Regions from separate parts of the Kitasatospora sp. NPDC001527 genome, predicted to be linked through region 1. Evidence: riboswitches for the same ligand, from Rfam matches in the RefSeq annotation. Region 1 holds a riboswitch; each other region holds the start of a gene.
What was found. Region 1 has a riboswitch for cyclic di-AMP ahead of ABT238_RS20015 (C40 family peptidase). Riboswitches for the same ligand answer to the same signal wherever they lie in the genome.
Positions count from the first base shown of each region.

Region 2: another riboswitch for cyclic di-AMP. It lies ahead of ABT238_RS03650 (M23 family metallopeptidase); the one in region 1 lies ahead of ABT238_RS20015 (C40 family peptidase).
Region 3: another riboswitch for cyclic di-AMP. It lies ahead of ABT238_RS35750 (transglycosylase family protein); the one in region 1 lies ahead of ABT238_RS20015 (C40 family peptidase).
Region 4: another riboswitch for cyclic di-AMP. It lies ahead of ABT238_RS21540 (transglycosylase family protein); the one in region 1 lies ahead of ABT238_RS20015 (C40 family peptidase).

Region 1 is NZ_JBEPAM010000020.1:72,038-79,637, reverse strand. Features, by position in the region: gene ABT238_RS20020 (C40 family peptidase) at 1-265, opposite strand, end outside; gene ABT238_RS20015 (C40 family peptidase) at 516-1,703, opposite strand; cyclic di-AMP (ydaO/yuaA leader) riboswitch at 1,714-1,866, opposite strand; gene ABT238_RS20010 (C40 family peptidase) at 2,213-3,256, opposite strand; gene ABT238_RS20005 (NYN domain-containing protein) at 3,467-4,999, opposite strand; gene ABT238_RS20000 (hypothetical protein) at 5,137-5,400, opposite strand; gene ABT238_RS19995 (rhomboid family intramembrane serine protease) at 5,603-6,451, shown strand; gene ABT238_RS19990 (Lrp/AsnC ligand binding domain-containing protein) at 6,448-6,729, shown strand; gene ABT238_RS19985 (aminotransferase class V-fold PLP-dependent enzyme) at 6,759-7,600, opposite strand, start outside.
Region 2 is NZ_JBEPAM010000003.1:24,624-32,223, reverse strand. Features, by position in the region: gene ABT238_RS03680 (ATP-binding protein) at 1-931, opposite strand, end outside; gene ABT238_RS03675 (SpoIIE family protein phosphatase) at 1,085-3,445, opposite strand; tRNA gene ABT238_RS03670 (tRNA-Ile) at 3,640-3,713, shown strand; gene ABT238_RS03665 (TetR/AcrR family transcriptional regulator) at 3,802-4,371, opposite strand; gene ABT238_RS03660 (alpha/beta fold hydrolase) at 4,466-5,293, opposite strand; gene ABT238_RS03655 (YiaA/YiaB family inner membrane protein) at 5,413-5,703, opposite strand; cyclic di-AMP (ydaO/yuaA leader) riboswitch at 5,950-6,118, shown strand; gene ABT238_RS03650 (M23 family metallopeptidase) at 6,131-7,000, shown strand; gene ABT238_RS03645 (hypothetical protein) at 7,077-7,523, opposite strand.
Region 3 is NZ_JBEPAM010000069.1:13,299-20,898, reverse strand. Features, by position in the region: gene ABT238_RS35765 (glycoside hydrolase family 13 protein) at 1-284, shown strand, start outside; gene ABT238_RS35760 (LacI family DNA-binding transcriptional regulator) at 310-1,329, shown strand; gene ABT238_RS35755 (hypothetical protein) at 1,423-1,623, opposite strand; gene ABT238_RS35750 (transglycosylase family protein) at 1,772-3,064, opposite strand; cyclic di-AMP (ydaO/yuaA leader) riboswitch at 3,051-3,211, opposite strand; gene ABT238_RS35745 (hypothetical protein) at 3,598-5,718, shown strand; gene ABT238_RS35740 (hypothetical protein) at 5,779-6,696, opposite strand; gene ABT238_RS35735 (DUF397 domain-containing protein) at 7,211-7,474, shown strand.
Region 4 is NZ_JBEPAM010000023.1:98,908-106,507, forward strand. Features, by position in the region: gene ABT238_RS21510 (sensor histidine kinase) at 1-371, shown strand, start outside; gene ABT238_RS21515 (response regulator) at 448-1,107, shown strand; partial or broken gene ABT238_RS21520 (phosphatase PAP2 family protein) at 1,294-2,124, opposite strand; gene ABT238_RS21525 (nucleoside triphosphate pyrophosphohydrolase) at 2,084-3,208, shown strand; gene ABT238_RS21530 (SDR family NAD(P)-dependent oxidoreductase) at 3,225-3,647, opposite strand; gene ABT238_RS21535 (cytochrome P450 family protein) at 3,868-5,169, shown strand; cyclic di-AMP (ydaO/yuaA leader) riboswitch at 5,401-5,549, shown strand; gene ABT238_RS21540 (transglycosylase family protein) at 5,555-6,502, shown strand; gene eno (phosphopyruvate hydratase) at 6,757-7,600, shown strand, end outside.

The sequences.
Region 1 (7,600 bases):
GCAGCGTGCCGGTCTCGCGCTGGAGCCTCTGCTGGGCCTCCTGGGCGGCGTTGAACCGCTCGGAGGCCTGCTCGGCCTCGTCGTAGAGCTGCTCCACCTGCGCCTTGACGTCCTTGCGGTCGGCCGGGGCGTCCGGCGAGCCGGGCGCGGCCCGGGCGCTGCCTGCGGCCGCCACACCCAGCGCGGTGGTCGCCGCCGCGGTGAGCACCAGCGCCCGGGCGAACGCGTGCGCACCTGACAGCGGGGAACGGCGGTGCACGGCCATGCGACGTCGGCTCCGATCCTGGGCCCGGCCCGCCGCCGCACCGGAGCGGGCGGCTGTCGAAGCGGGCGTCCGGTGGCAGACGTTAGCGAGTCAGGGCAACCGATTCCAAACCCCTCCGAACCCGAATATTCGGACACTGATCGGACATCAGATCGGTTCGCGGACCGAGCGTCCCGGCGGGGCCGGGAAAAGCCGCAGGCCCGGCCTCCCTCGGGGGAGACCGGGCCTGACGGGGCGTTCCGACCGTCGGTCAGAGGCGCACGATGGTGTTGACCGGCATGTTGGACGCCGACTCGTAGCGGACCGACGCGCCCGGCTTCGGGGCGTGGATGACCTGGCCACCGCCCACGTAGATGCCCACGTGGTGGCGGTCGCCGTAGAAGATCACCAGGTCGCCGGGCTGGGCCTTGGAGATGTCCGAACCGATCTGGGTGCCGGCGGTGGCCTGCGCCTGCGAGGTGCGCGGCAGCGACACACCCGCCTGGGCGTACGCCCAGCCGGTGAGGCCCGAGCAGTCGAAGGAGTTGGGGCCGGTGGCGCCGTAGACGTACGGGGCGCCGAGCTTGCTCTCGGCGGCCGCGATCGCGGCGGCACCGCGCGAGCTGTTGGCGGCCGGCGCGGCCGGCGCGGCCGGCTTGGACGCCGCGGCGGCCGGGGCCGAGGCCGGGGCCGAGGAGGGCGCGGACTGCGCGCTCAGGTTGCTGCGGTTGGTGTCGCGGGAGGCGCGCTCGGCGTCGGCCTTCTCCTTGGCGGCCTTGGCGGCCTCGGCCTTGGCGGCGTCCGCCTTCGCCTTGGCCTCGGCGGCGGCCTTCTCCTCGGCGGCGCGGATGGCCTGGCGCTCCTGCTCGGTGAGCGTGTTGAGCAGGTCCTGGGCCTTCTGCAGCTTGCCCTGGACCTCCTCCTTGGAGGTCTTCAGCTGCTGGGTGGTGGACTCCAGCTCGGCGAGCTTGGTCTGGGTCTCGGTGCGGTCCTGGTCGAGCCTGCGCTGCTGCTCCTGGAGCTCCTTCAGCGCGCCGGACTGGGTCGAACCGGCCTGGTTCAGGGCGTCGGCCTGGTTGAGGAAGTTGTCCGGGCTGGCGGAGAGCATCAGCTGGACGGTCTGCGATATGCCGCCGGTGCGGTACTGCTCACCGGCGATCTCGGCGAGGCCGCCCTGCGCCTCGATCACCACGGCCTGCTGACGGGCCACCTTGTCCTGCAGCTCGGCGACCTGCTTCTGCAGCTCCTGCTGCTTGGCCTGGGCCCCGTTGTACTTCTCGGTGGCGACCTCGGCCTGCTCGTTGAGCTGGTCGACCTGCTCCTTGACCTGGTCCTTGGTCGGCGCAGGGTCGGCGTGGGCGCCGGACTGCGCGGACAGGGCAACGGCAGCGGCGGCGACACCGGTCAGGATCGAGACACGGGCGCGGCCGGCGGGCTTGGGACGACGATGGGACGCCACGAAGGCGGACTCCTTCTTCCTCATCCGCCTACCGGGTGAGCTGACGGGTTCGGGCGGAAGCGTGCCCTACGACGCCTCACCCGCCGCTCGCGCGGCCGGCCTGGCGCCGATTCACCCCGGAGGAACGTGGTTCCCCGGCTCCGTTCCACAGCGGACCCCGGACTGCGGGGCCCTCGTTCGGACGGGCTACCCGAAGCCCCGTCCCGCTGCTTCGCGAACTCGGCGGCGAACCCCGCCGCCACCCAGGCTGGGTGATCGACTGTGCGTGGTTCGAGGCACGACCCTAGTAACAGATCCGTGATCCGTTCAAATCCTTGTCAGAAAAAAGCCGGAAGAATGCCCAAGTTCCCTTGTGAATATGACCGAATGTGATCACACCCCCACGGCGGGCTGATCATTGTCCGTCAGATGGTCGAAAGCGCGCTCGAAACGCCGACGCCACCTCCGACCGGAGGTGGCGCTGATCACAGGGGCCCCAGCGGGCCCCTCGGGCGTGTCGTGGCGACCCGTCAGACCCGGCGGATCGTGTTGATCTTCATGGCGTCGGCCTTCATCACCTTCACCACGTCACCGGTGCGCGGCGCGTGGACCACCATGCCGTTGCCGATGTACATGCCGACGTGGCTGCGGTCGTCCCGGTAGATGACCAGGTCGCCCGGCTGGGCCTCGGACAGGGACGGCACCCGGGTGCCGTAGTTGCCCTGCGCCTGCGAGGTGCGCGGCAGCGAGACGCCGGCCTTGCCGTACGCCCAGACCATCAGACCGGAGCAGTCGAAGGTGCTCGGGCCGACGTCGCCCCAGCCGTAGGGCGAGCCCTGCTTGCTCATCGCGAGGGCGACCGCGGAGCCCGCCTTGCCGCTCGCCTGCGGCAGGCTGCCCAGGTCGGTGCGCTCGGAACCGCGGGAGGCGCGGTCGGCCTGCTGCTGCGCCGCCTTCAGGGCCGCGCGGTCCGCGGCGCTGAGCGAGTTCAGCAGCTCCTGGGCCTCCCGGAGCTTCTTGTTGACCTCGGCCTTGGTCTGGTTGAGGTCCCTGGTGGTGCTGTCCAGCGAGGCCAGCACGGCGGCCGCCTCGGCCTTCTGCTGGTCGAGCCGGCGCTGCTGCTCCTGCAGGCCCTTGAGCGCCTCGGCCTGGCTGGAGCTGGCCTGCTGCACGCTGGAGGCCTTGTCCAGGTAGCCGGACGGGTCGGAGGTGAGCATCAGCTGGACGGACGGGTCGATGCCGCCGGTGCGGTACTGCTCGCCCGCCACCTCGGCCAGACCGGCCTGCAGCTGGGTCATCTGGTCCTGGCCGCGGGCCACCTGGTCCTGGAGCTGGTCCGCCTGCTTGCGCAGCTGGTCGGCCCGCTCCTTGGCGCCGTTGTACTTCTCGGTGGCCTGCTCGGCCTCCTCCTGCAACTGGTCGATCTGCGCCTTGACGTCGTCCTTCTTCGGCGACGGGCTGGGCGCGGCGTGGGCGGCGACCTGCGCGGAGAGAGCGACCGCGGTCGCAGCGGCAGCGGTGAGCACGGAGACCCGCGCGCGGCTCGGCTGCTTGGGACGGCGGTGGGAGGCCAAGGGACCGGCTCCTTCTTCCAATGGCCTCACCCGAACGGGTGAGAATCCGGAAAATAGGTTTGACGCCAGACCCTAGTGAAGATCCACGTTTCGCGCCACTCCCCCGTTCGCGTGAACGCGAACCGCCCCTCTGACTTCACCGAATTCGCACAACATCGCAATCGGGCCGCTGACCAGCCGTCATACCGACCGGCTCACACCCCGGAAGGGTTACGGGCGGGCCAGCCGGTTGAGCAGCAGCACCGACGCGACGGGGCGCGCGCCGGCCTTCCGCACGCCCTCCGCGACCTCCCGGTCGGTGGAGACCACCACCACCGGGCGCCCCTGCGGCTCGGCCCGGACCAGCCGGCGGATCAGCTCGTCCGCCGTCTCCCCGGTCCGGCTGAACCGCACCCGCACGCCGCGCGGAGGCGCCATGATCACCGGTACGTCCAGGTCCTGACCGTCGAACACACAGGTGACTTCCGCCTGGGTGCGCTGCGCCAGCATCGCCAGCCCGCCCAGCAGCCGGATCCGCTGCTGCTCCAGCGGCAGCGTCGGATAGCCGGTCTTGGTCACGTTGTAGCCGTCCACCACCAGATGGACCTGCGGGATCGCCAGCAGCTGGTCCAGCAGCGCCGGATCGTCCTCGGCCAGGCCCCGGCGCGCCACGTCGTGCGGCGAGGCCGAGCCCGGCACCACGGCCTCCACCAGGTCCGCCGGGCGGATCTGGGACACCGGCAGCGCCAGCTCCCGCTGCAGCCCCTGCGCCGACTGCAGCACGGTGTCCAGCAGCAGCCGCAGCCGCATGTCCTCGACGCTGCGCCCCTCGCGGGCCGAGCGGCGGCCCTGCTCGGCGGCGTTCTCCAGCTCCGTGACCCGGTGCCGGAGCCGGCGCGCCTCGCTCTCCGCCGCGCTCCGCTCGGCCGCCGCCTGCGCCCGGGCCGCCTCCAGTTCGGCGGCCAGCTTGCGGGCCTGCGCCTGCGCGCGGCGGGTGTCGCTCTCCAGCGACCGCAGTCTGCGGCGCAGCGAGTCCGCCTCCCGGCGGACCTCCTCCGACTCGGTCCGCTGGCGCTCCAGGTCCGCCCGCGCCGCGGAGCGCACCTCGGCCAGCTCGCCCTGCAGCTTCTCGACCAGCCGGGCCGCCTCGGCCGCCGCGCCCTCGGCGCCCGCCCGCTCGGCCTCCTCGCCGGCCTCCGCCACCAGCCGGCTCCACCCGGCGGAGCGCACCAGATAGGCGGCGGCCGCCACGTCCATCGGGTCGGCGGCGCCCGGCACGGTGCCCGACTCCAGCGCCCTGACCAGGTCCGGCTGGCCCAGCCGCAGCCGCTCCGCTATCCGCGAGCGGAAGGCCGGCTCCGCCTCCAGGGCGGCCGCCAGCGCGGTCGCCGCGTACTTGGCCCGGCGGGCGGGGGTGAACTTGGCGTACTGGCGCAGCGACTGGGGCAGTTCCGCGAGCGGCAGCCCGCCGAGCGCGTCGGAGGCGAGCCCCACCACGCGCCGGCGCACGCCCTCGGGCAGCGGCCGGTCCAGCGTCTCGGCGCCGCCCGCCGCGCCGTTCCCGGCGTCCCTGGTGCCCCCGGCGTCCCGGACCGAACCGTCGACGGCTGCCGCCGGATCGTCACCGCCGCCGGACTCCTCGCCCGCGGCCGCCTCGGCCGGGGCGCCGGTGCCGGAGGGGGCGGCCCCTGCCGCGTCCGGCGCCTGCGCGTCCACAGCGGGCTGCCGCCCCTGCGGCCCGGCGGGCTCCTTCGCTGCGTCCACCACGTCCTCGGCTCCGATCCTGGTCCAGCGGGGTACGGCCCCGGCCGCCACCCCCGTCACACTCCGTGCGTTCTCTCTGTATTGTCCCGTGCGGCGGTCGGCCACGCCCTGCACCGCCCGCCGCACGGTTCAGGCGGTCAGGCCTGCCCCGGGGCCCCGGCGTCGTCGGCCGCGCCCGGGCGGGCGACCAGCTCGACCTGGTCGACCGCGTTGCACCAGCGGCAGCGCACGGACTCGACCGTCTCGCTGAGCACCTGGGTCTCCTCGATCTTCGACTCGCCGGCCAGGTCGAAGTGGAGGAACTCGGTGACCCGGGCGGTCCGGGTCACGTCGAAGCGGGTCAGATTGCCGCAGAGCGTGCAGCGCCAGCGCGTCTCGGCGGTCAGGGCGGGGACGGTCATCGGGGGTCCTCTCGGGTGGTCCCGGAACGGGCTCAGGCGCTCCCCCCGGAGCCCCGGCGTCGGCGGCGGGAGGCGGGATTGCCCGCCCCAAGCCTATTGCCTGGGGCAACCTTCGCGGTCACCGGCCGACCGGCCCCGGCGGTAGCCCACCTGCCGTAACCGCGCGCGGTGCCCGCTCGGCGACGGGGGGATGCTGGGGCCCATGGCGATCCCGGTCCTCCCCGTCCACCCCGGGGCGCGCCGCGGCCGGCCGGCCGCCACCGCCCCGGCCGTCTGCTACGCGCTGATCGCGCTCAACACCGCGGTCTTCCTGCTCGGTCCGGCCGCCGGGCTGAACCCGCTCTACGGCCGGGGCCAGAGCCGGGTCTGCGCGGAGCAGCGCTACGAGCAGCGCTGGGGGGCCGTGCCCGTCGAGCTGCTGACCGGGCGCCCGCTGACCACCGGCCAGCTCGCCGAGGCCCCCGAGCCGGTGCCCGGCTGCCCGGCCGCGCCCACGCCGGGCAAGCACCCGGCACTCTCCGTGCTCAGCGCGCTCTTCCTGCACGGCGGCTGGCTGCACCTGCTCGGCAACCTGCTCTTCCTGCACGTCTTCGGGCCCACCGTGGAGCGGCGGCTGGGGCGCTCCCGGTTCGTCCTCTTCTATCTGGCGTCCGGGGTGCTGACCACCTACGGCTTCGCGCTCGCCGAGGCGCACTCGGCGGACGCGACCCGGGTGCTGATCGGCGCCTCCGGGGCGATCTCGGCCGTCCTCGGCGCCTATCTGCGCTTCCACCCGCGGGCCCGGGTCACCACGCTCGTCCCGCTGCTGCTCTTCCTGCCGCTGCGCTTCCCGGCCTGGCTGGTGCTGGGGCTCTGGTTCGTCCTCCAGTGGTGGTCGGTGCACTCCGCCGGGCCCGGCGTGGCGTACCTGGTGCACGTGATCGGCTTCGCGGCCGGGTTCCTCTACGCCTGCACCCTGGCCGAGCGCCGTCCGCGGGCCACCCGCCCCCGCGACGGTGCGGCCGGCTCCCGATACCCTGGCGGCACCTCACAAAGGAGTACGCCACCGTGATCACCGCCATCGTCCTGATCAAGACCAGTGTCGACCGCATCCCGGAGATCGCCGAGGCGATCGCCGCCATCGAGGGCGTCAGCGAGGTCTACTCGGTGACGGGCGGCTACGACCTGGTCGCGATGGTGCGGGTGGGCCGGCACGACGACCTCGCCGAGGTGATCCCCGGCCGGCTGAACAAGGTCCCCGGCGTGGCCCACACCGAGACCCAGATCGCCTTCCGCACCTACTCCCAGCACGACCTGGAGGCCGCCTTCGCGATCGGCCTGGACGAGTAGGACGCGCCCCCGCCCGGCCGCTGCCCCGCTCAGCCCTCGCGGCGGGTGTCCGCGACGCAGCGGCCGCCCTCGTTGCGGTAGGTCCAGGCGGCGCCGTCCGTGACCAGCTCGCGGACGGCGGTCAGGAACCGGTCCACGTGCTCGTCCGGGGTGCCCGCGCCGAAGCTCACCCGGATCGCGTTCAGGCTGCGCTCGCCGGGCAGCGACGGCTCCGGCGCGCCGCACTCCGAGGGCGCGGCCTCCTCGTCGCCGAGCAGGGTGCGCACCAGCGGGTGGGCACAGAACAGACCGTCGCGGACGCCGATGCCGTACTCGGCGGACAGCGCGGCCGAGAAGTGCGAGCTGTTCCAGCCCCGGACGACGAAGGAGAGCACGCCCACCCGGTCCGAGTCGGCGCCGAACAGGTTCAGCACCCGGACCTCGGGGATCTCGGCCAGCCCGGCCTTCAGCCGCGCGACCAGCGCCCGCTCGCGGGCCTCCAGCGCGTCGAACCCGGCCTCGGTGAGCGCCCGGCAGGCCGAGGCGATCGCGTAGGCGCCGATGACGTTGGGCGAGCCGGCCTCGTGCCGGGCCGGGCCGGTGTGCCACTGCACGGCCACCGAGCCGTCGGTCTCCCGGGCCACCGTGCGGGTGGCGCCGCCGCCGGCCAGGTACGGGTCGGCCGCGTCCAGCCAGTCCGCCCGGCCGGCCAGCACCCCGGCGCCGAACGGCGCGTACAGCTTGTGGCCGGAGAAGGCGATCCAGTCGACGCCCAGCTCGCGCACCGAGACCCGGTGGTGCGGGGCCAGCTGCGCGGCGTCGAGCACCACCCGGGCTCCGTGGCGGTGGGCGGTGCGGGTCAGCTCGGCGACCGGCCAGAGCTCACCGGTGA
Region 2 (7,600 bases), on a different contig from region 1:
CCCCGAACACCGCGTCGTCCATGCCCAGGCCGGGCACGGTCGGCGGCAGCGGTTCGGTGAGCAGCGCGTTCGGCAGCAGCACCACGACCCGCACCCCGCCGTACGGCGAGGGCGCGGAGCTGAGGGTGACCCGGAACCCGTACTGCTCGGCGAGCCGGCCGACCGCCGCCAGGCCGAGCTGCGGCACCTCGCCGAGCCGGGAGATCTCCACCGTGGAGCCGCCGGCCAGGGCGGCGGAGGCCTTGGCCACGGCCTGCTCGGGCATGCCGACGCCGCCGTCGTCGATCTCGATGACGGCGCCGTTGTGCACGGGCATCAGGGTGACGAACACCTGGGTGCTGGGCGGGGAGTAGCGGGTGGCGTTGTCCAGCAGTTCGGCCACGGCGTGGATCAGCGCCTCGGCGGCCGCGCCGACCACCGCGGTCTCGATCCGGCTGCGGATCATCACCCGCTGGAAGGGCAGGATGCGCGACTGGGCGCCGCGCACGACGTCCTCCAGCGAGACCGGCTCCGGCCAGTGGCGGCCGGCCCGGGCGCCGCAGAGCACGGCCAGCGTCTGGGCGAGCCGGGCCTGTTGGGCGGCGGCGTGGTCGGCCTTGAGCAGGCCCTCCAGCAGGGCCGGGTCGTCGTGGGTGCGCTCCATCTCGTCCAGCAGGGCCTGCTGGTCGTGCGCCATCACCAGGATCCGGCGGGCGACGCTGAGGAAGGCCCGCTGGGTGGAGGCGGTGAGCTCCTGCTCGTGCTGGACGGCGGCCAGTTCGGCGTTGCGGCGGGACAGTTCGGCGGCGAGCCGGTCCCGGAGCCCGGCGATCTCGCGCTGCTGTTCGGAGACCCGGCGGCGCTGGGTGGCGGCGACCGCGCGGTAGCGGGCGGCGGCCACGAGGGCGAGGACGGCGAGCACGCCTGTTGCCGTTGCGCACCACTGAGTCATCGTCACGCGGCGAATTCTAGGGTGATGATCCTACGAAGGTGTGACCGGATCTCGCCAAGTGACCGGATCTCGTCTATATCCTGTCAATACCGCGCCAATCCGCACGGCTTCGGACTCGACCGGACGCTCCGTGGACCCCCGATCGGTGTCCCATCAGCCCCACTGGTGCACAGCTGACAACCGGTGCAACAGCAGCAACGCGACGTCGTCCGGCCGCGAACGCCGTTCGGTGACGTTCAGGGTGAGCAGATCGGCCAGTCTCTCCAGGGCCGGGCCGGGCTCCAGCCACACCGGACCGGCGTTGCGGGCCCACAGCTCCAGTCCGCCGAGCATCCGCTGCACCGACTCGTCGTAGTCCTCCTCGCGGTCCTCCACCAGGCCGTCGGTGTAGGCCAGCAGCGTCTCGCCGGGCGTCAGGTGCTCCACCGCCAGCGGGTACGGCCGGTCCGGGGCGACGCCCAGCGGCGGGCCGCCCGGCAGATCCAGCTCCACCGCCCGGGCGTCCTCGGTGACCCGCACCGGGGCCGGATGCCCGGCGCGGGCGGCCCGCAGCGTGCCGTCGGCCGGGTCCAGGGTGAGGTAGAGGCAGGTGGCGAACAGCTCGGTGTCCATCTCGGCGAGCAGCCGGCTGGTCCGGGCCAGCGTGGCGGCGGGATCGTGCCCGTCGGTCGCGTACGCGCGCAGCCCGCTGCGCAGCTGGCCCATCACCGCCGTGGCCTCGGCGTTGTGGCCCTGGACGTCGCCGATCACCAGGCCGATCCGGCCGCCGGGCAGCCGCAGCAGGTCGTACCAGTCGCCGCCGATCTGCATGCCCTCGGTGCTCGGCAGGTAGCGGGCGGCGCTGGCGATCCCGGGCAGCCGGGGCAGGGTGCGCGGCAGCATCGCGCGTTGCAGTTCGGTGGCCCGGTGGTGGTGGGTGTCGTAGAGGCGGGCCCGTTCCAGGGACTGCGCGAGGATGCCCGCGAAGGCGGAGTAGAGGGTGCGGTCCTCGCGGCTGAAGACCCGCTCGGTGGCGAAGGTGATCAGACAGGAGCCGACCTGCCGGCCGGAGGCGACCAGCGGGAGCACCGCCCACGCGGCCGGGGCGAGCGGTCCCCCCGTGCCGGCCGGCGCCGGCCGCCCGGGCCCGCGGTCCCGTCCACGCCCCCGTCCGCGCCGGGCCGGCTCGCTGAACAGCGGGGTCGAACGGGCCAGCGCGCGCTGCATCACGCCCTCCGACAGGTCGGCCAGCCGGGTCAGCTCGGTGCGCCGGGGGCCGCCGTAGACGGTGTGCGCGACGGGCAGCAGCCGGCCCTCGTCGACCAGGTCCAGCACGATGCCGGCCGCCCCGAAGGCGGGCCGGGCGACGTCGGTCACGGCCGTGGTGACGTCCCGGACGGTGACCGCCCGGGACAGCGCCCGGGTGAGCGCCAGCAGCAGCGCCGACCGGGCCCCGGCGGCGGACGCCCCGGCCGCCGCCCCGTCGGCGTTCGCCCCGGCGTTCCTCCCGGCGGCCCCGGTGCGCGCGCGGCGTCCGCCCCAGCGGCCGGCGGGCGGGCGCTCCTCGGGGGAGCGGCCGTGGTCGAGGTCGGCGATCAGCCCGGAGATCCGTACCGGGCGGCGGTGCACGTCCAGCATGACCTCGCCGGTCTCCTCGATCCGGGTCACCCCGCCGCCCCGGTGCGGCACCCGGTAGCGGATCCGGTACGGGCCGCCGGTGGAGAGCGCCTCGGCGAGCGCGGCCTGGACGTCCGGCAGGTCCTCGGGGTGGACGACCAGGTCGAGGTCGGGCGCGGGGGCGGGCCCGCCGTCCGGTGGCGCGGGGCGGCCGACCAGCCGCAGCGCCTGGGCGTCCCAGTGGGTCTCGCCGGTGACCAGGTCGCGCTCGAAGGCGCCGTGCCCGGCGGCGCGGACGGCGAGCGAGAGCAGCGGGTGGGCCGTGCCGGCGGCCGGGTCGCCGTCGGCGCGGGGCCCGGGGCGCACCCCGTGCGGCGCGGCGCCCCCGGTGCGCGGCGCCGTGAGCGCTCCGGCGTGCTCCAGCAGGTAGGCCAGCCGGTGCGCGCAGGCGTCCGCCAGGGTCTCCAGCACGTCCAGGTCGCGCTGCGGGACGGCGCCCCGGTGGGCGAGCGCGAGGGCGAGCACGCCGATCGGCTGCTCGTCGACCACCATCGGCAGGGTGATGACGGCGACCATCCCGGTGCCCATCCCGGCGTTCCGGTTCGGGTAGTCGACGCTGGTGCGTTCGGGGCTCAGCAGATAGGGGCGGCGCAGCTTCAGGGCCATCGCGGCGGGCAGCTCACTGGCCGGGTCGACCACGCTGTAGCGCTCGTGCGCCCAGTCGGGCAGGCCGTGCGAGGCGGAGAGCCGGAGCATTCCGGCGCCGTCCAGCAGATAGAGGGCCGAGCCCTCGCCGGTGATCCAGCCCGGGCCCTCGGCGAGCACGGTGCCGAGCAGTTCGGCGGCGCTGGTGCAGCCGAGCAATAAGCGGACGCAGCGCATGGCACTGCGCGCGGTGGGGCTGCTGCGCGGGTCCACGGGACGGCCGGCCTCTCCGGTTCCTTATGGGGCAGTTAATTCTTAATACCTTATTTCTTAAGCGGGTGAGGCGTGGGGAGAACGGCGGGTCCCGGGGCGCCCGAGTTTCCGGGGACGCCCGGTGTGCGGAGACCCCCGCCGGGTCCGGTACCCTTCTCCGTACGACGTCCGCCGCCAGGCGGGCCGGACGGTACGGGGCTATAGCTCAGACGGTTAGAGCGCTTCCCTGATAAGGAAGAGGCCACAGGTTCAAGTCCTGTTAGCCCCACACCACACCGAAGGGCCCGGAGCATCCCGCTCCGGGCCCTTCGGCGTTCCCCGCTCCCCGCGGTTACCGGGCCTCCCCGGGCCGCCGCTCAGGGGCGCGGCCAGTCGCGCAGGCCGGCGGTCAGCACGGTGATCATGCGGTCCTGGGTCCGCCCGAGGTCCTCGGCGAGCTGGAAGGCGCCGCCGGTCGACAGCGCGGCGAAGCCGTGGGCCAGCGAGCGGAAGGTGCGGGCGGCGTGGATCGCCTCGGACCCCTCCAGTCCGTACCCGCGCAGCACCGCGACGATCACCCCGACCAGCCGGCCGGCCGCCTCGGTCAGGTCCTGGTCCGGCTGCGGCGCCTGCGGCAGGGCCGCGTAGCGGTGCGGGCGCTCGGTGGCGTACGCGTGGTACGCCCGCAGGACGGCGGCGACCGCGGCGTCCCCGCTGCGGCCGAGCGCCGCCTCGGCGAGCCGGTCGGCCAGCTCCTCGGTCACCCGGACGGCCACCAGCCGGCGCAGCTCGGCCAGGCCGCCGCTGACGTGCTTGTACAGCGAGGGGGTGGCGACCCCGGCGCGGGCGGCCACGGCGGCCAGGGTGAGGGCCTCGGGGCCCTGCTCGTCGATGAGGGCGAGGGCGTGGCCGACGACCTGCTCGGGGGTCAGTCCGACTCGGGGCATGCGGTTCTCCTGGCTGGGTGCGGTGCGGTGCGGTGCGGGACGGGATCGGGCGGGTCGGGACGGCGGGACGGGCGCGGGGCGGGGGCGGCGGCGCTCAGGCCAGGCCGGCGAGGAAGGACAGCAGGGCGTCGGCCGTGGCCCGCGGGTGGTCGGCCATCGGGTAGTGTCCCGCCCCCTCGATCATCACCTTGCGCGCGTTCAGCGCGGCGGCCTGCCGGTCGGCGACCAGCTCCGGCTTCCCGAAGTCGGGATCCTTCGAGCCCATCACGACCAGCGCCGGGCAGCGCACGGCGGCGGTCCAGCCGGTGGGCGCCGAGTCGCCGCGCACGTAGCCGCGGGTGGCGGTCCTGCGGCCGGGGGTGCGCATCGCGGCGACCAGCGCGGCCACGTACTCCTCGTGGTCGGCCGGCTTGGGGCCCGGGTAGGCCATCCTGCGGTGGTAGAGGCCCCAGAACGCGGGCGAGCGCACCAGCAGCGCGCCCATCGCGCCGACCGCCAGGCGCTGCAGGGCGCCCGCCGGCACGTTCTCGACGAAGGCGTCGATCAGGACGATCCCGGCGACCCGCTCGGGGGCGTCCCCGGCGGCCCTGACGACGCTGGCGCCGGTGTAGGAACTGCCCGCCAGCACGGCCCGCTCGATGCCCAGGTGGTCCAGCAGGGCGAGGACGTCACCGGCGATCGCGGCGGGGGAGTAGTCGTCCCAGAGGATCGAGGACTCGCCGAAGCCGCGCAGGTCCATGGTGATCACCCGGCGGCCGGCGGCGGCCAGCAGCGGGCGCAGGTGCCGGTACGCGGCCCGACTGTCGAGCATCCCGGGGAGCAGGACGACCGGGGCGCCCTCGCCGCGCCCGGTGTCGTCGAAGGCGATCCGGCCGCCGGGCAGGTCGAGGTGGCGGGTGACGGGAGCGGTGGTGCCGTTCATGGGGAGCCTCCTGGGGCGGGACCGTCGGCGGAGCGCCGATAGCCATAAAGCTAAGGCTAATAGCCTTAGCCGTCAAGCTATCGGCGCGTCCGGCACGACCGGCCCGCCCGCGGGGCGGCTCAGACGCCCTCGACCTTGAACGGGTCGTGCTCGGTCAGCAGCTTGTCCAGCCGCGCCTGGTCGACCCGGGTCACCAGCTCGGTGGTCTCCTGCCGGTCCCGGACCACCTTGGACAGGGTGAACGTGGAGGTGATCGTGTAGAGCAGGCCGAGGGCGAGGAACGCCCGGGTCCAGGGCTCCACCGGGAGGAAGGCGATCCCGATGCCGAGGGCGGCGGCGGAGAGGGTGAAGGACAGCACGGCCTGGATGTAGTACGCGGCCGTGGTGCGGGACTGCATCGGTGTGCTCATGGGCGCCAGGATGGCCGCGCCGCGCCCGCCCGCACATGAGTAGGCGTACTCAAGTGAGGGGCCGTTCGTTGACGTCCCGACACGTTCGGTAGTGTCAGTTGTCATCAAACGTCCCAAATCGCCCACCGGGCAGCGTGGTGCCCGATCCGTATCCCGCCGTCACCAACGGATGGCTTGGAATCGGGGGGCTCTCGGATTAACGTTTGATAACGCAGCGCGGTCCGCAACGCCGTACCCAGACGGCACCGTGCGCCGTCGCCTAATCCCGCCGGCCGGCCTCCGGGCAGGCCAGGGAGCCGGGGAACCACGTTCCTTGGGGTGAATCGGCCGGGTCAGGCCCCGTCCAGGCCCAGCCGTAGGAGACCTTCCTGCTCCGAACCCGTCAGCTAACCCGGTAGGCGCGAAGGAAGGAAAGGAGCGCGCCTCCGTGGCGTCGACGCACACCCCGGCACATCCGTCCGGCTCCTCCACCGGCACCCGGCTGCTCGACCACCCGGGCCCGTACACCGGGCACGGCCCGTTCGGCGGCCCCGCCGACGAGACCGCCCCGCCGGCCGACCCGACCAGCCGGCACCGGATGCCCCGCCAGACCCGCGGCACCGCCCCGCTGCTCGGCGTCACCGCCGTCGCCGCCACCCTGGGCGCCACCGGCTTCGCCTCCGCCACCCCGGCCGCCGCGCCGGCGGTCGAGGCGCCCGACGAACAGCCGGTCGCGCTCTCCGCCGACCCCGGCCTCGCCCTCGCCGCCCGCATCCAGCTGCAGGCCGACAGCCAGCGCACCGCGGCCGAGGAGAACGCCCGCGTCCAGGCCGCCCAGGAGGCCGAGGCCAAGCGGGCCGCCCAGATCGCCCAGCAGGAGCAGGCCAGGCGCGCCGCCGAGGAGGCCGAGAAGGCCAAGCTCGCCGCCATCAAGCTGCCGGTGAAGGACTACCGGCTCTCCGCCCACTACGGGCAGAGCGCCCGCTACTGGGCCCACCTGCACACCGGCCTCGACTTCGCCGCCGACCAGGGCGAACCCGTCTACGCGGTCGGCCAGGGCACCATCACCTCGGCCGGCTGGGCCGGCGCCTACGGCTACCGGATCGTCGAGACCCTGCCCGACGGCACCGAGATCTGGTACTGCCACCTCTCCTCGATCATCAAGGGCTCCGGCAAGGTCGTCCCCGGCCAGCAGATCGGCAAGGTCGGCGCCACCGGCAACGTCACCGGCGCCCACCTGCACGTCGAGGTCCGCCCCGGCGGCGGCGCCCCCGTCGACCCGGAGAGCTGGTTCGAGCAGCACGGCGTCACCCCCTGACGCCTCCCGTCGGACACTGTGAGGGCTCCGCCCCGCCGGATCGCGTCCGGCGGGGCGGAGTTCTTCCAAGGGGGGATCAGCAGGTGACGGGCGCGGTGACGGTCGCGGTCGCCCCGTAGCCCCACGTGGTGGTCACGAGGGTGGCCGTCACGGTGGAGCCGCACGGCGCGGTGGCCGCGAGGTAGCCGAACCCGCGCCCGCCGGGCGGGAGTATGCCGGTCCCGCTGTCGGTGCCGAGCGACGCGCCGCCGACGACGCCGAGGGTCAGGCTGTACGAGGCGTCCTGCGCCGTCCAGCCGGGGGTCGGCGTCGTGTAGCCGCCGGCCGTCACGCCGGCGCCGTCGACCGTGACGCAGACGCGGTTCTGGAGGACACCGGCGAAGCCGTTGGCGCAGGTGCTCGTCGCGGCGGCCGCGGTGGTCGCCGTCGTGCCCGTGGTCTGCGCGGTGGCCTGGGCGGCGCCCGCGACACCGAGCGAGGACAGCGCGGTGGCGGCCGCCAGGATGGCGGAGAAACGATTCATCAGAATTCTCTCCTTCGAGAACGGGCAAAGGGAACCGTGGAGCGCATGTGATATGTCACGCTTCACATGGCCAAGCG
Region 3 (7,600 bases), on a different contig from region 1:
CCGGCGATCCGACCTCCACCCTGGAGCTGTACCGCTCGGCGCTGGCCGTCCGCAAGGCGCGGCCCGACCTCGGCGCCGGCACGGACGTCCAGTGGCTGGAGGGCCCCGAGGGCACCCTGGCGTTCCGCCGCGGCTCCTTCGTCTGCACCGTCAACACCACCGGCGCCCCGGTCCGGATACCGGCCCCCGGCCGACTGCTGCTCACCTCCGCCGGCGCCGACCCGGTGGTGGCGGACGGCGAGGCGGTGCTCGCCGCGGACAGCACCGACTGGTGGGAGGTCTGACGTGGTTGCAATAGGCTCTGGGATCGTGACTACGGCGCGACTCTCAGACATCGCGGCGCAGGCGGGGGTCAGCGAAGCCACCGTCTCCCGCGTGCTCAACGGCAAGGCCAACGTCTCGGCCGCCACCCGGCAGACCGTGCTGGCGGCCCTGGACGTGCTCGGCTACGAGCGGCCGACCCGGCTGCGCCGGCGCAGCGCGGGCCTGATCGGGCTGATCACGCCGGAGCTGAGCAACCCGATCTTCCCGGCGCTGGCCCAGGTGATCGAGCAGGTGCTGAGCCGGCACGGCTACACGCCGGTGCTCTGCACCCAGACGCCGGGCGGCTCCACCGAGGACGAACTGGTGGAGATGCTGGTCGACCGGGGCGTGGCGGGCATCGTCTTCGTCTCCGGCCTGCACGCGGACTCCACCGCCGACCACGACCGCTACGCCCGGCTGGCCGGGCGCGGGGTGCCGTTCGTGCTGATCAACGGCTACAGCGAGCGGATCGACGCGCCGTTCATCTCGCCGGACGACCGGGCCGCGATGTGGATGGCCGTCCAGCACCTCGCCGAACTCGGCCACGAGCGGATCGGCCTGGCGGTCGGCCAGCAGCGGTACGTGCCGGTGCTGCGCAAGATCGAGGGCTTCACCGCGGCCATGCGGGAGGTGCTCGGGCGCAGCCGGGAGGAGGCCGAGGCACTCGTCCACCACACGCTGTTCAGCGTGGAGGGCGGGCACGCGGCGGCCGGGGCGCTGCTCGACAAGGGCTGCACGGCGATCGTCTGCGGCAGCGACATGATGGCGCTCGGCGCGATACGGGCGGTCCGGCAGCGGGGCCTGGCGGTGCCGCAGGACATCTCGGTGGTCGGATTCGACGACTCGCCGCTGATCGCCTTCACCGAGCCGCCGCTGACCACCGTGCGCCAGCCGGTGGAGGCGATGGCCACCGCGGCGGTGGACGCGCTGCTGGAGGAGGTCGGCGGCAACGCCGCGCAGCGCGGGGAGTTCATGTTCCAGCCGGAGCTGGTGATGCGCGGCTCGACCGGCGCCCGCGCGCGCTGAGCAGCCGTGTACTGAGCGGCCCGTGCGCCGATCAGGGTGCCGAAGGGGCCCGGGAGCGGATGTGCTCCCGGGCCCCTTCGGCGTTGCGGCCGCTCAGCCCTCCTGGGCGACCGGGCGGTCCTGGATGACCCGGTGGCCGTCGGCGGCGTCGCCGGTGCGGGTCTCGGTGCGCCGGCCCCGCTCCAGGTAGTCGCGGAGGATCAGTTCGACGGCGTCCTGCGGGTTCCTGGTGCCGGACAGCATCATCGCGTCGATCGCGAGGTTGGCGTCGAGCGTGACGGTGACCTGGGCCATGGTGACTCCTCCTCGGGTGCAGGGCAGCAGCATGCCCGGTGCGGCCCCGGTTTGACCATGGCCGCTCTTCGCGCGCCCGCGTCCGGGCATGCCGCGGCCCCCGGGGAGGAGCGACCGGACTCTCCCCGGGGGCCGCGGCGTGACGGGATCAGACCCGGCCGGCGAAGTCCGGCGCCCAGTTGGCGACGGTCTGCGTCCGCACGCCCGAGCTCGGGTTGGCGGCCTCGACGTACTTGCCGTCGCCGATGTACAGCGCGACGTGGTAGACGCCGGAGTCCTTGCCGTTGTTGGACCAGAACAGCAGGTCGCCCGGCTTGAGGGCGTCCAGCGAGACGTGGGTGGACGCGGCGGCCTGGTCGGCGGCGACGCGCGGGACGGAGATGCCCGCGGCGCGCAGCGCGGCCTGGGTCAGGCCGGAGCAGTCCCAGCCGCCGTTGCCGGTGCCGCCGTAGACGTAGGCCTGGCCGACCTTCGACTGGGCGAAGGCGACGGCGGCGGCCATGCTGCCGGTGGCCGTCGGGGCCGGCGCCGGGGTCTCGGCCTGCGCGGCGGGCTTGTTCGCCGGCTTGGTGGCCGGGGTCTGGGTCTGGGTCTGCGCGGACGGAGCCCGGGTGTCGCCCTGGGCGCGGTTGAACCAGTCGAAGCCCTGGCCCTGGGCACGGTCGCCCAGGCTCAGCCGCTGGCCCGGGTAGATGGCGTGCGGGCCGTCGGTCAGGGTGGCGCGGTTGAGCTCGTACAGGCGCTGCCAGCCGCCCTGGACGTGCTGCTCGTCGGCGATGGTGGACAGCCAGTCGCCGGCGGCCACGGTGTAGGCCTCGGAGGCCCGCTGGCCGCTCTGCTGACGCCACTGCCGGTCGCTCTGGCGCTGCTCGGCGGCGGGGGCGGTGCCGGGCGCGGTGGTGGCGGCCTGCGGCTGCGCGGCGGGCTTGCCCGCCGGCTTGGCGGCCGGGGCCTGCGCGGCGGGGGACTGCGCGGCGGGGGTCTGCGCGGCCGGGGCCTGGGTGGCCGGCTTGGCGGCGGCGGAGGTGTCCACCGCGGCCGGGGTGCCGCCCTTGGTCAGACCGGCCTTGACCGAGCAGACCGGCCAGGCGCCGGGGCCCTGCACGGCCAGGACCTTCTCGGCGATCGCGATCTGCTGGTCCTTGGTGGCGAGGTCGGCGCGCGCGGCGTACGCGGTGCCGCCGAACCCGGACCAGGTGGAGTTGGTGAACTGGAGGCCACCGTAGAAGCCGTTGCCGGTGTTGATGCTCCAGTTGCCGCCGCTCTCGCACTGGGCCACCTTGTCCCAGGTGGCGACGGAGGCGGCCGAGGCGGTGCCGGCGGTCAGGCCGGGGACGGTGAGGCCGATGCCCGCGACGCCGAGGGCGGCGATCGCGCGACGGGTACGGCCGGACAGTCGGGTGCCGTTGGTGGGCAGCATGAAGACGTGGTCCTCTCCCACGCCTGCGAGGTGAGCTGTCGGATTCGGGCCGGAGTTGCCCGGCCGCGCTGTGGACGCGGCTTCACCCCTAGCCCGGGGCCGGTCCGAGGACCGGTCCTGGGCGAACTACCTGTGGTTCCCCCGCTCCTGCCGTGGTGCATTGCGCTGCCAGCGCGCCCGACGGCAGGACTCGGCGTCGCGGACGTGCTGGGTCCGTGTGGCCACGAACGGGGAGCACGTTAAGCAGAGGCGCGTTCAAACCGCAAACATGTGTGACGCTCGTCACGGTTTGCGAAATCCGTGCTGAGCGGCTGTCCTTCATGATCAGAAATGACCGGTTTTCCGCAACGCCGGTCGTGGCCAACGCAACTGCCTATGCTTCAGAGCGTCGGCGGCGCGCCGGCACCGCCGCAGCCGTCCGGAGAGAGGGCTACGCACCGATGGGCATCGACGAGGAGCCGAACACCCCCCGTCCGGCCGCCCGGCCACGCGGAGCGCATCGCCGGGCAAAGCACCGCAGAGCGGACATCCCGACCGAACCGTCCCGAACTCACTTGACCCGCCGGGCACTACTGCGCTGGCTGGCCGTCGGCACCGCCTTCGCGGCGATCAGCGGCGAGGAGATCCTGCGCCGCTCGCTGACCGGCGAGACCCGGTTGGTCACCCCGGCCGCGGTCATCGGGACCACCCCGACCGAGGCCGCCGGCCCGATGGGCTCCGACGGCGGCCACGGCGCCGCCCCGCCGGACGGCACCGGCCCCCCGGGTACCGGCGCCCCCGAGCAGCCCGCCCCCGCGCCCACCGTCGACCAGGGCGGCCGCCGCTGGTCCGACCGGGCCGGCTGGGGCGGCAGCCCGCCGGGACCGCGCAGCGCGGTGCGGATCACCGACCGGGTCCTGCTCGACACCGACGCCGAGGTCGGCTCCCTGCTGGTCGAGCCGGGCGGCGCGCTCACCTTCGCCGCCGACCGCACCGTCACCCTCGCCGCCGCCGGGAACGTCGAGGTCCGCGGCGCCCTGGCCCTCGCCCCCGACGGCGGCCACGTCCACACCCTGCGCTTCCCCGGCGTCGACGAGAAGCGGTTCCAGGGCGACGGCATGAAGGTGGTCGACACCGACGTCGGCCTCTGGGTCACCGGCGCCGGCTACCTGCGGCTGGACGGCGCCGCCAAGACCGCCTGGGTCCGCGCCGACCGCGAGCTCGGGGCCGGCGACACGGTCGTCAACCTCACCTCCCCGCCGGCCGGCTGGCTGCCCGGCGACGAACTCGCCGTCACCCCGACCGGCCCGCCCGACCAGGAGGGTTTCGCCGCCGGCTACGACCTCGTCACCATCCGGTCCGTCAGCGGAACCACCGTCACCCTGGATGCCCCGCTGCGGTACGCCCACCCCCGGGTCGCCGCCGGAGGGGGCGTCACCGTCGGCGCCGAGGTGCTCAACCTGACCCGCAGCGTCCGGGTCGAGGGCACCGCCGGGGGCCGCACCCACGTCCACCTCACCAGCTCCCGCCGGGCCGACGTGCGGCACGCCGCGCTGCGCTGGGTCGGCCCGCGCGCCGACACCAGGGAGACCTGGAAGGGCCCGGACGGCACCGCCCCGGTCACCGCGCCGGTGCTCGGCCGGTACGGACTGCACTTCCACCGGCTCGGCGACGCCACCCGCGGCACCGTCGTCGAGGGCGTGGTGGTCCGCGACGCCGGCAGCCACGCGTACGTCCCGCACGCCAGCCACGGCATCACCTTCCGCAGCTGCATCAGCCACGAGACCTGGGAGGACGCCTACTGGTGGGACGGTCCGCTGGACACCCGCACCCCCCAGCAGCCGTCCGACGACATCGTCTACGAGTCCTGCGTCGCCTCCCGCACCCTGCTCGAACCCAACCCCCGGGCCTACCGGCTGACCGGCTTCAACCTCGGCGCGGGCACCGGCGGCAAGGCGCTGGACTGCGTGGCGGTCGGCGTGCAGGGGGCGAACGGCGCCTCCGGCTTCGAGTGGCCGGAGAACAGCGAGGGCGTCTGGACCTTCCAGCGCTGCCTGGCCCACAACAACCTGCAGGACGGCATCTTCGTCTGGCTCAACGCCAAGCAGCACCACGTGGTCACCGAGTTCGCCGCGTACCACAACGGCGGCTGGGGCATCGAGCACGGCGCCTACCTCAACGACTTCGACTACACCGCGAGCGTGCTGTACGGCAACGCGGGCGGGGGAGTGGCGCTGCACTCGCTCGGCCGCGACCGGGGCACCGTCTTCGACGGGCTGCTGATCGACGCGGCCGGGAAGAGCGACTTCGCGGTCTCCACCGCGCGGCACGAACTCGCCGGGGAGTCGGTCACCTTCGGCCGCTGCCGGTTCACCGGCTACCGCCGGGCCGGGATCGCCTTCCGCGCCGGGGCCGACGGCAAGCCGGACGACGTGCTGGTGCTGGACTGCGAGTTCGGCGGCAACGAGCTGTGGCTGGACCCGCAGGCCGGTCCGCCCAAGAACGTCCTGCTGCGCCGGGCCGGGTCCACCGAGGTGCTCCAGGTGCGCCGGGCGGGCGAGGAGGGCACCGCCCAGCCGCAGTGGAACGCCGCCGCGGCCGCGGTGCCCACGCTGGCCGGCCAGTCGCGGCCGGTGCAGGTGCCCGCGCTGAAGCTGAAGGACGCCGCCGCGCCCACCACCCGGGTGGGCCGGTAGGGAACGCGAGGAGGGCCCGGGGCGGTGCGTCCGTTCCGGGCCCTTCCGCGTGACGGGGTGCTACTGGGCGGCGTGCCGCCCGCCGGCGCGCGTGCCGTCGGCCTCGTCGGCGTCCGACTCGTCGGCCCCGGCCTCGGGGGCGACGGCCGGCAGCGCGGCCAGGTAGGTGGAGGCGAGCAGCTGGCCCACCGCCTGGTACGCGCCCAGCGGCGCGGCCGACGGGCAGCCGGACTCCTCGGCGGCCGTGGCGAGCAGCTCGGCGTCCGCCTCCGGGCCGATCACCAGCGGGGCCAGCGCCGGGTTCTGGGCGCCCATCTCCTTGAGGTGGGCGACGGCGTCGGCGACGGAGCCGGGCAGGTCCAGCGCGGCGGCGACCACCGGCACGGCGAGCCGGGCGGCCAGCAGCATGCCGGTGATGCCGGCGGCGTCGGCCGCGGCCTGCCCGCCGACGGTGGTGAGCACCACGCCGTCGGCGGCGGTCGCGATGGCGAACAGCCGGGCGCGGTCGGCACGGGCCAGCCCGGCCTCGGAGAGGCGGACGTGGACGCCCTCGGCGAGCAGCGGGTGCGGGCCCAGCGCGTCGGTGACGGGGGCGCCGTACTCGGCGGCGAGCCGGTGCAGTTCGGGCAGGAAGTCGTGCGGGCCGGGCACCAGCGGCACCACGACCGGCGCGGGCAGGCCGGCCTCGGCCGCCTCGGTCAGCAGTTCGGCGACGGTGCGCTCACCGCTCGCCCCGCCGTCACCGGAGGGGAGGTAGCCGGCGGCGGTCCGCACGCCGTTCTGCTCGCTGCGGACGATGGACAGCAGCTCCTCGACGACGGGCCGGGATTCCGGCCCGGCGGCCGCGGGGACGGCGAGCAGCAGGGCCGGGGAACCGGCCGGGATCTCGGGGCGCTCGGGACGGCGGTGGCGCCCCCGCGCACGGGAGCCTGGAGTGCGGACGGGCAGTGGCGCGCCCGGGATGGCTGCGGTGCTCATGGCGGAGATCGTAGGACATCGGTCCGCCCGGCCCGCAGTCGGCTGCCGAACCGGGCGGGGAGGCCGCGGGGAAATGCGGACATAACCGGCCCCCGGGCGGCAGTTCTCCCGGTACCCGCTCAGATGCGCCGGAAGGGGAACCGCGTTGCCGCTCCCGCGCGTGAGATGTCTCACAGCGCGCGGGCGGCCTGACGGAGGGTCACGAAAGGGCGACTCCCGGCGTTCGAAGATCAACAATCGGCGGGTGTTCGCCTACGGGCGGTTAGCGACGGCTTGCCGATTCAGTCGGCTATGTCCGCTTACGTACGGTCGGGGGAGTGCCTCGTGAAGAGTTCCGTTTCGGTGTCGAAAAGGCCGTGCACCTGCAACGTCCCGTGCTGATGCACGTGCACTGGAGCTATCATCACGTCAAGTGAGGCGTTGTGCCGGGCCGGTACGGGGCCGGCCCGTGCGTTCGGCCGGGGCCGGGGCGCCGAGCTGAACGACCCACTCCGGAGCTCTTCGGGAGATTTCTATGCACGACACGCACGACAGGTACGACAGGTACGACACGTACAACGGGATGGCTGCCACCGACCTCGAGGGCGTGGTCTGGCAGAAGAGCCTGCACAGCAACTCCCAGGGCAACTGCGTCGAGTTCGCCGCCCTCCCGGGGGGCGAGGTGGCGATGCGCAACTCCCGCTTCCCGGACGGTCCGGCGCTCATCTACACCCGGGCCGAGATCGCCGCACTGCTCCTGGGGGCGAAGGACGGGGAGTTCGACCACCTGGCGGTCTGACCGGCCGCCGGCTTCACCATTCGGGGGGCCGTCGTGGGTGCTGACACCACGACGGCCTTTGTCTTGTCCGGGATCCTCGCCCGGGCTCCTCGTCGGGAGTCGCGGAGTCGCGGAGCCCGTCGTCCG
Region 4 (7,600 bases), on a different contig from region 1:
TGCGCCGCGCCCGGCGCCGGGTGGGCCGGATGATGGCGGCCGTGGTGCTGGTGCCGCTGTCCGTCGCCCTGGCCCTGACCGCCGTGCTGCGGAGCTGGACGATCCACGCGGCCGACCGGTCCCGCCTCGACCCCGCCGACTACGCGGCGCTGCGCGTCGGCCAGGACCGCGCCACCGTCCAGCGATTTCTGCCGGAACGTCAGTTTCCGTACCATCCGTCCGTGGGCAGCCCGCCACCGAGCGGAGAGGGAGTGACGTGCGAGTACTACGCGATGACGGCCGAGGCGTTCAACGACGACCGTTCCGGGGACGCGTACCGGCTCTGCTTCCGGAACGACGTGCTGATCTCCCTGGACGCCCTGATCCAGTGAGCGCCCGGTGAGCGGCGTGGAAGGGGAGGACGGGGCCCGTACCCCGATCCGGGTGGTCATCGCGGACGACGAGCCGATGGTGCGGGCCGGGGTGCGCGCCGTGCTCGCCACCGACCCGGGGATCGAGATCGTCGCCGAGACCGGCGATGGCCGGGAGGCGGTCGAACTGGTCCGGCGCCACCGCCCGGACGTCGCCGTGCTGGACATCCGGATGCCCGGGACGGACGGCATCGCCGCCGCCGCGGAGATCCGGCGGAGCGCCGTCACCACCCGCACCGGGGCGGCGACCGGGATCGTCATGCTGACCACCTTCGGTGAGGACGACTACATCCTGCGGGCCCTCGGCGGGGGCGCCAACGGGTTCCTGATCAAGTCCGGCGAGCCGGAGGAGCTGATCGCCGGCGTCCGGTCGGTGGCGGGCGGCGCGGCCTACCTCTCACCCCGGGTGGCCGCCCGGGTGGTGGCTCACCTCGCCGCCACCGGGGCCGGCGGGCCGGCCGACCGCCGGGCCGCCGCGCAGCACCGGGTGGCCGGGCTGACCGCCCGCGAACGGGACGTGCTGGCGCTGGTCGCCGCCGGGCTGTCCAACGGCCAGATCGCCCGCCGGATCGGGGTGGTGGAAGGCACGGTGAAGGCCCACGTCAGCAATGTCCTGGCGCGGCTGGGGGTGGCCAACCGGGCGGCCGCCGCCGTCCTCGCCCACGAGGCCGGCCTGGCCGCCGGCCCGCCGGCCTGACGCGGGGGCGGACCTCGGAGCGGACGCCGGGGCGGACGTCGGCCGCTGCGGACGGAGCAGCAGCGGCCCGAGCAGCCGCACCCCGCCCAGCGCGCCGACCGCCGCCGTCGCCGACGGCAGCAGCGCGACCAGCACCGCCGCCGTGACCGTCCCGCCCAGGGCCGCCCCGGCGAGCACGTCGTGCGGGTAGTGCACCCCGGCGGCGACCCGCAGGGCGGCCGTGCCGAGGCCGACCGGTATGACCAGCCACGCCCAGCGCGGCCGCAGCAGCACCAGCCCGGTGGCCAGCGCGACGGCCAGGGTCGCGTGGTTGCTGGGGAACGACCAGTCGCCCGCCGGAGGGCAGTCGGCGAGCGCGGTGGACGGCAGGGCGGCCAGCGCCCGGCAGGGCCGCTCCTCGTCGACCACGAGCTTCAGCAGCTCGCTCGCCCCGTACGCGAGCACGGTGCCGAGGCCGGTGAGCGCGACGCCCGCGACCGCGTCGGCGGCCCGCCGCCCGCGCGCCGTCCACCAGCGGAGCACCAGCAGCAGGCCCAGCACCAGCAGCCCGGCCTCGGTGGCGGGCTCCAGCAGGTCGGCGAGCCCGGGCGGTGCGTCGGCGACGGTGTCGGCCACCCGGCGGTAGCCGGCGGCGGACCAGCCGGTGACCACCTCGACCGGTCCGTCCCCGTCCGCGCGCCCCGGCGCCAGCCACCCGACCGCACCGGTTCCCGCACCGAGCAGGACCACCGCGAAGGCCGTTCTGTTCCTGAGCGTGTTCGTCATGCCACGCACGGTAGGAGTGCGGACCGGGGCCGGACCCGACCCGAAAGACAGGGGCGGACCATGACGATCGTCAGGGTTGACGCCCACGCCAAGCCATGCGGACTCCTCCGCCCGGCCCCCGTCCGCACCCCCGCGCCCACCCGGGCCCGCGGCTGGTGCGAGCCGGACGACCCGGGGGCGGGGGTGCGGGCCGGACGGGTAGGTTCGGGGTGTGACGACGAATCCTCCGGGCGCGAAGCTGATCCTGCTCATCACCACCCACCGGGTGGCCCCCGGCCTGCTGTCGTGGCCCGCCTGGGAGGCGCTGCGGTCCGCCGGACGGGTGCTCGCCGCCGACCCGGCGCACCCGCAGCTGCCCGCCCTGACGCAGGCCGGCGTCGACGTCCGGATCGTGGCCCCCGGCTCCGCCCCCGCGCTGGCCCGGCTGCTCACCGAGGCCCCGGCCGACCGCCCGGCCGACCTCCCGGCCGCCCGGCCCGCCGAGGCCGACCGCCCCGCCGCCACCACCCGACCCGCCACCACCCGACCCGCCACCGCCCACCCGGCCGCCGGTCCGACCGTCTGGCTGGGCAGCCCGGACGGCGACCCCGGGCTGACCGACGCGCTGGCCCGCCTCGCCGTCGAGCACGCCGGCGAGGTGCCGGAGATCGAGGTGCTGCCCGGCTCCTACGACCTGCCGGGCGCGCGGCTGCTGGACCTGGTCTCCGTGATGGACCGGCTCCGCTCGCCGGGCGGCTGCCCCTGGGACGCCGAGCAGACCCACGCCAGCCTGGTGAAGTACCTGGTCGAGGAGGCCTACGAGCTGGTCGAGGCGATCGAGGAGGGGGACCGCGACATGCTCCGCGAGGAGCTGGGCGACGTCCTGCTGCAGGTCTTCTTCCACTCCCGGATCGCCGAGGAGCACCCCACCGGCGCCTTCTCGATCGACGATGTGGCGGGCGACATCGTCGACAAGCTGATGTACCGCCACCCGCACGTGTTCGGCGACGCCGAGGCGGGCGGCGCCGACGAGGTGGAGGCCAGCTGGGAGGCGCTCAAGGCCGCCGAGAAGTCGGAGCGCGAGTCGGTGCTGGACGGCGTGCCGGCCGGGCTGCCCTCGCTCGCGTACGCGGCGAAGCTGGTGTCGCGGGTGCGCCGGGCCGGCTTCACGGGCGTGCCGGACGCGCCGTACGAGCTGCCCGGAGAGCTCACGGCCGAGTCGGCGGGCCGGCTGCTGCTCGCGGTGGCGCAGCGCGCGCACGACGCCGGGGTGGACGTGGACGCCGCGCTGCGGGCCGCGGCGCGCGGCTACCGGGACGAGGTGCGCGCCGCCGAGGGCCTGGAGCCCGCGCCGTAGCGGGCCGGCCGGGGCCTCAGGCGGCGGCGTCCTCCAGCGGACGGCGCCGCGCCGGGACGACGACCTCGCCGATCGCCTCGCCGACCAGGGCGACGAGCTCGGCGAGCCGTTCCAGGTCGAGGTGGTCGGGCAGGTCGGAGAGCGAGACGATCCGCTCGCCGCCCGGCCCGGCCACGCAGAACAGGTCGATCGGGCCGAGGTGCTTCTCGGTGGTGTCGACCAGCGCGGCGACGTCGCTGGGGCGGCGGACGTCCCCGCAGACGCCGACGACCGGGCAGCCCGGTCGGTCGAGCTCGGTGGCGAGGTCCTCGGCGATCCCGACCCGCTGGTCGGCGATCAGCACGCCGGCGGCCCCCGCGGCGGTGAGCCGGCGGGCGAGGTCAGCCCCCGACCCGCCGTCGAGTACGGCGATCACGACGACCGAACCGGTGTCCCGCATGGCCCTGCTCCTCCCTGTGGGCGGCTCCGCACCGGCGCCCACGGACATCTTGCGGAGGATCGTAGGCACGTCCTGACCCTCCGCAACAGGAATTACCCCTCAGGTGACCAGGCTCACGCCTGCCGTGCACGACGGGCTTCGGACGCGGCCCCGACGGCCGCCCCGACGGCCGCGCGCACGCCGTGCGGTGGCCCGGACACGCCCGGGATACCGTCGACCCATGCCAGCTCAGCCCGACCCCGCCCGCCCGCCCCTGTTCACCTGGGAGTTCGCCGCCGATCCGTACCCCGCGTACGCGTGGCTGCGCGAGCACGAGCCGGTGCACCGGACCACCCTGCCGAGCGGGGTGGAGGCGTGGCTGGTCACCCGGTACGCGGACGCCCGGCAGGCGCTCGCGGACAGCCGGCTCTCCAAGAACCCGGTGCACCACAGCGAGCAGGCCCACCGCACCGGCCGGGTCGGCATCCCGGGCGAGCGCCAGGCCGACCTCATGACGCACCTGCTGAACATCGACCCGCCGGACCACACCCGGCTGCGCCGGCTGGTGTCCAAGGCGTTCACGCCGCGCCGGGTGGCGGCGTTCGAGCCGCGGGTGCAGCAGCTGACCGACCGGCTGATCGACGGCTTCGCGGCCCGCGGGTCCGCCGACCTCATCCACGAGTTCGCGTTCCCGCTCCCCATCTACGCGATCTGCGACCTGCTCGGGGTGCCCGCCGAGGACCAGGACGACTTCCGGGACTGGGCCGGGATGATGCTGCGACACACCAAACCGGGCCACGGCAGCGGTCAGCGCGGCGGCGTGGGGCGCGCGGTGAAGCGGATGCGGGCCTACCTGGCGGAGCTGATCCACCGCAAGCGGGCGGACCTCGGCGACGACCTGATCTCGGGGCTGATCCGGGCCAGCGACCACGGCGAGCACCTGACCGAGAACGAGGCCGCGGCGATGGCCTTCATCCTGCTGTTCGCCGGCTTCGAGACGACGGTCAACCTGATCGGCAACGGCGTGTACGCGCTGCTGCGCAACCCGGGGCAGCGCGCCCTGCTCCAGGAGTCGGTCGGCCGCGGCGAGAGCGCGCTGCTGGAGACCGGGATCGAGGAACTGCTGCGCTACGACGGGCCGGTGGAGCTGGCCACCTGGCGGTTCGCGGCCAGTCCGCTGACCATCGGCGGGGTGGAGATCCCGGTCGGCGACCCGGTGCTGGTGGTGCTCGCGGCGGCGGACCGGGACCCGGCGCGGTTCGCCGACGAGAACACCCTGGACCTGGCCCGGACGGACAACCCGCACCTGGGGTTCGGGCACGGCATCCACTACTGCATCGGCGCGCCGCTGGCGCGGCTGGAGGGGCGGGCCGCGCTGGCCACCCTGCTGACCCGGCTGCCGGACCTTCGGCTCGCCGCCGACCCCGGGGACCTGCGCTGGCGCGGTGGTCTGATCATGCGTGGACTTCGTGAACTTCCGGTGGAATTCACGCCGGAGAAAAGGCCTGACCTGGCCGTTCCCGGCGGCGCCTGCGAGGCCTGACGGACACCCACGACACGCTGACGGATGCTCTCCGAACCGTGTTTCACAGGGGTCTGAACCCGCATCAATCCGGACATACCGCTTCGGTTGGTAGGCAATCCATCACGTGACGTGATGTTCGTGTGATATCGACGATATGAGCTTGTGATTGCTCTGAAGATCTGTCTACTCTCCGTGGAGCCCGCCGCTGCGGGCCCCGTCCGCGGAACGCCGAGTCCTGCCCGCCGCGTCACGGGAAACCGACCAGAACCCTGGGCAGGGGCGGGGGAACCAGGTTTCGTGCCGTCTCCCACGGCTAGGGGTGAAGCCGCCTCCGCGCGGCCGGGCCACCTCCCGGTCCGAACCCGACAGCTCACCTCGCAGGCGTGCGGAGAGGGACCTCGTCATGCTGTTCGTTGGAACCGGTCGTCACCGTCGCCGTACCCAGGCCGAGAAGGCCATCGCCGTCGCCGGTGTCGCCGGCGTCGGGCTGGCCATGCCCATCCTGAGCGCCACCGGCGCCTCCGCCGCCCCGGTCTCCACCTGGGACGCGGTCGCCCAGTGCGAGAGCGGCGGCAACTGGAGCATCAACACCGGCAACGGCTTCTACGGCGGCCTCCAGTTCACCCCCAGCACCTGGAAGGCGTACGGCGGCGCCGCCTACGCGCCGCAGGCCAACCAGGCCTCGAAGGCGCAGCAGATAGCGGTCGCCGAGAAGGTCCTCGCCTCGCAGGGCCCGGGCGCCTGGCCGGTCTGCTCCAAGAAGGCCGGCCTGAGCAAGGGCGGCGCCCCGGCGGCGGTCGACACCTCGACGGACGCCAAGCCGGCCGCCCCGAAGCCGCAGGCCCAGCCGCAGCAGCAGACCCCGAAGGCCGCCGCCCCGAAGCCGGCCGCCGCTCCGCAGGCCCAGCCGCAGCAGCAGGCCGCCAAGCCGCAGGCCCGGCAGTACGCGCCGCAGAGCGCCCAGCAGCAGCCCAAGCAGCAGACGCCGCAGCCCAAGCAGCAGGCCCCGCAGGTCCAGCAGCAGGCTCCGCAGTCCCCGGCCTTCTCCGGCAAGGCCGGCTGGGACGCCGACGCCAAGGTGTACTGGTACCAGAGCAACGGCGCCTGGTACTGGACCAGCCACCAGAGCGTCTACCAGCAGTACGCCGGCCAGGCCGCCCAGAGCGCCCCCGCCGCCCCGCAGCAGTCGGCCGGCCAGGGCTACACCGTCCGCTCCGGCGACACCCTCGCCGGGATCGCCGCCGGCCAGGGCGTCTCCGGCGGCTGGCACGCCCTGTACGACGGCAACCGCGGCACCATCGGCGCCGACCCGAACCTGATCGTCCCCGGCCAGGTCCTGACCCTCGGCTGACACCCGTTCGACCGGCGAGGTCCGGCCGAGCGGACGGAGGGGGCCGATTGGGCCCCCTTCGTCCGCATCCGGACCTCTCCGGCCGGGCAACCAGGTGAACTACCGGTGGGTAGCCGGGCCACACGCTGAGACGGAGCCGAGGTCGACGTGGCCCGGACAGCCCGTGCGGTTAGGCTCTGGTCGTAACGACTCCGCAATCGTCCGGCCGACTGCACCCACCGTCAGCCGAACCTGCTTCCGCTAGGAGATGCCTCGTGCCGTCCATCGATGTCGTCGTAGCCCGTGAGATTCTCGACTCGCGCGGCAACCCCACGGTCGAGGTCGAGGTCGGCCTCGACGACGGCAGCACCGGCCGTGCCGCCGTCCCGTCGGGTGCCTCCACCGGTGCCTTCGAGGCGCTGGAGCTCCGCGACGGCGACAAGAACCGCTACTTCGGCAAGGGCGTGGAGAAGGCCGTCCTGGCCGTCATCGAGCAGATCGGCCCGGAGCTGGTCGGCTACGACGCCACCGAGCAGCGCCTGATCGACCAGGCCATGCTCGACCTGGACGCCACCCCGGACAAGTCCTCGCTCGGCGCCAACGCCATCCTGGGCGTCTCGCTGGCCGTCGCGCACGCCGCCTCCGAGGCCAGCGACCTGCCGCTGTTCCGCTACCTGGGCGGCCCGAACGCGCACGTCCTGCCGGTCCCGATGATGAACATCCTCAACGGCGGCTCGCACGCGGACTCCAACGTCGACATCCAGGAGTTCATGATCGCCCCGATCGGCGCGGAGTCCTTCTCCGAGGCCGTCCGCTGGGGCGTCGAGGTCTACCACACCCTCAAGGGCGTGCTGAAGGAGCGCGGTCTGTCGACCGGCCTGGGCGACGAGGGCGGCTTCGCCCCGAACCTGGACTCCAACCGCGAGGCCCTGGACCTCATCGTCGAGGCCATCCAGAAGGCCGGCTACGTGCCGGGCAAGGACGTCGCGCTCGCCCTGGACGTCGCCTCCTCCGAGTTCTACGAGGACGGCGCCTACCAGTTCGAGGGCAAGGCGCTCACCTCCGCCGAGCTCATCGAGTACTACGCCGGCCTGGTCGCCGCCTACCCGCTGGTCTCCA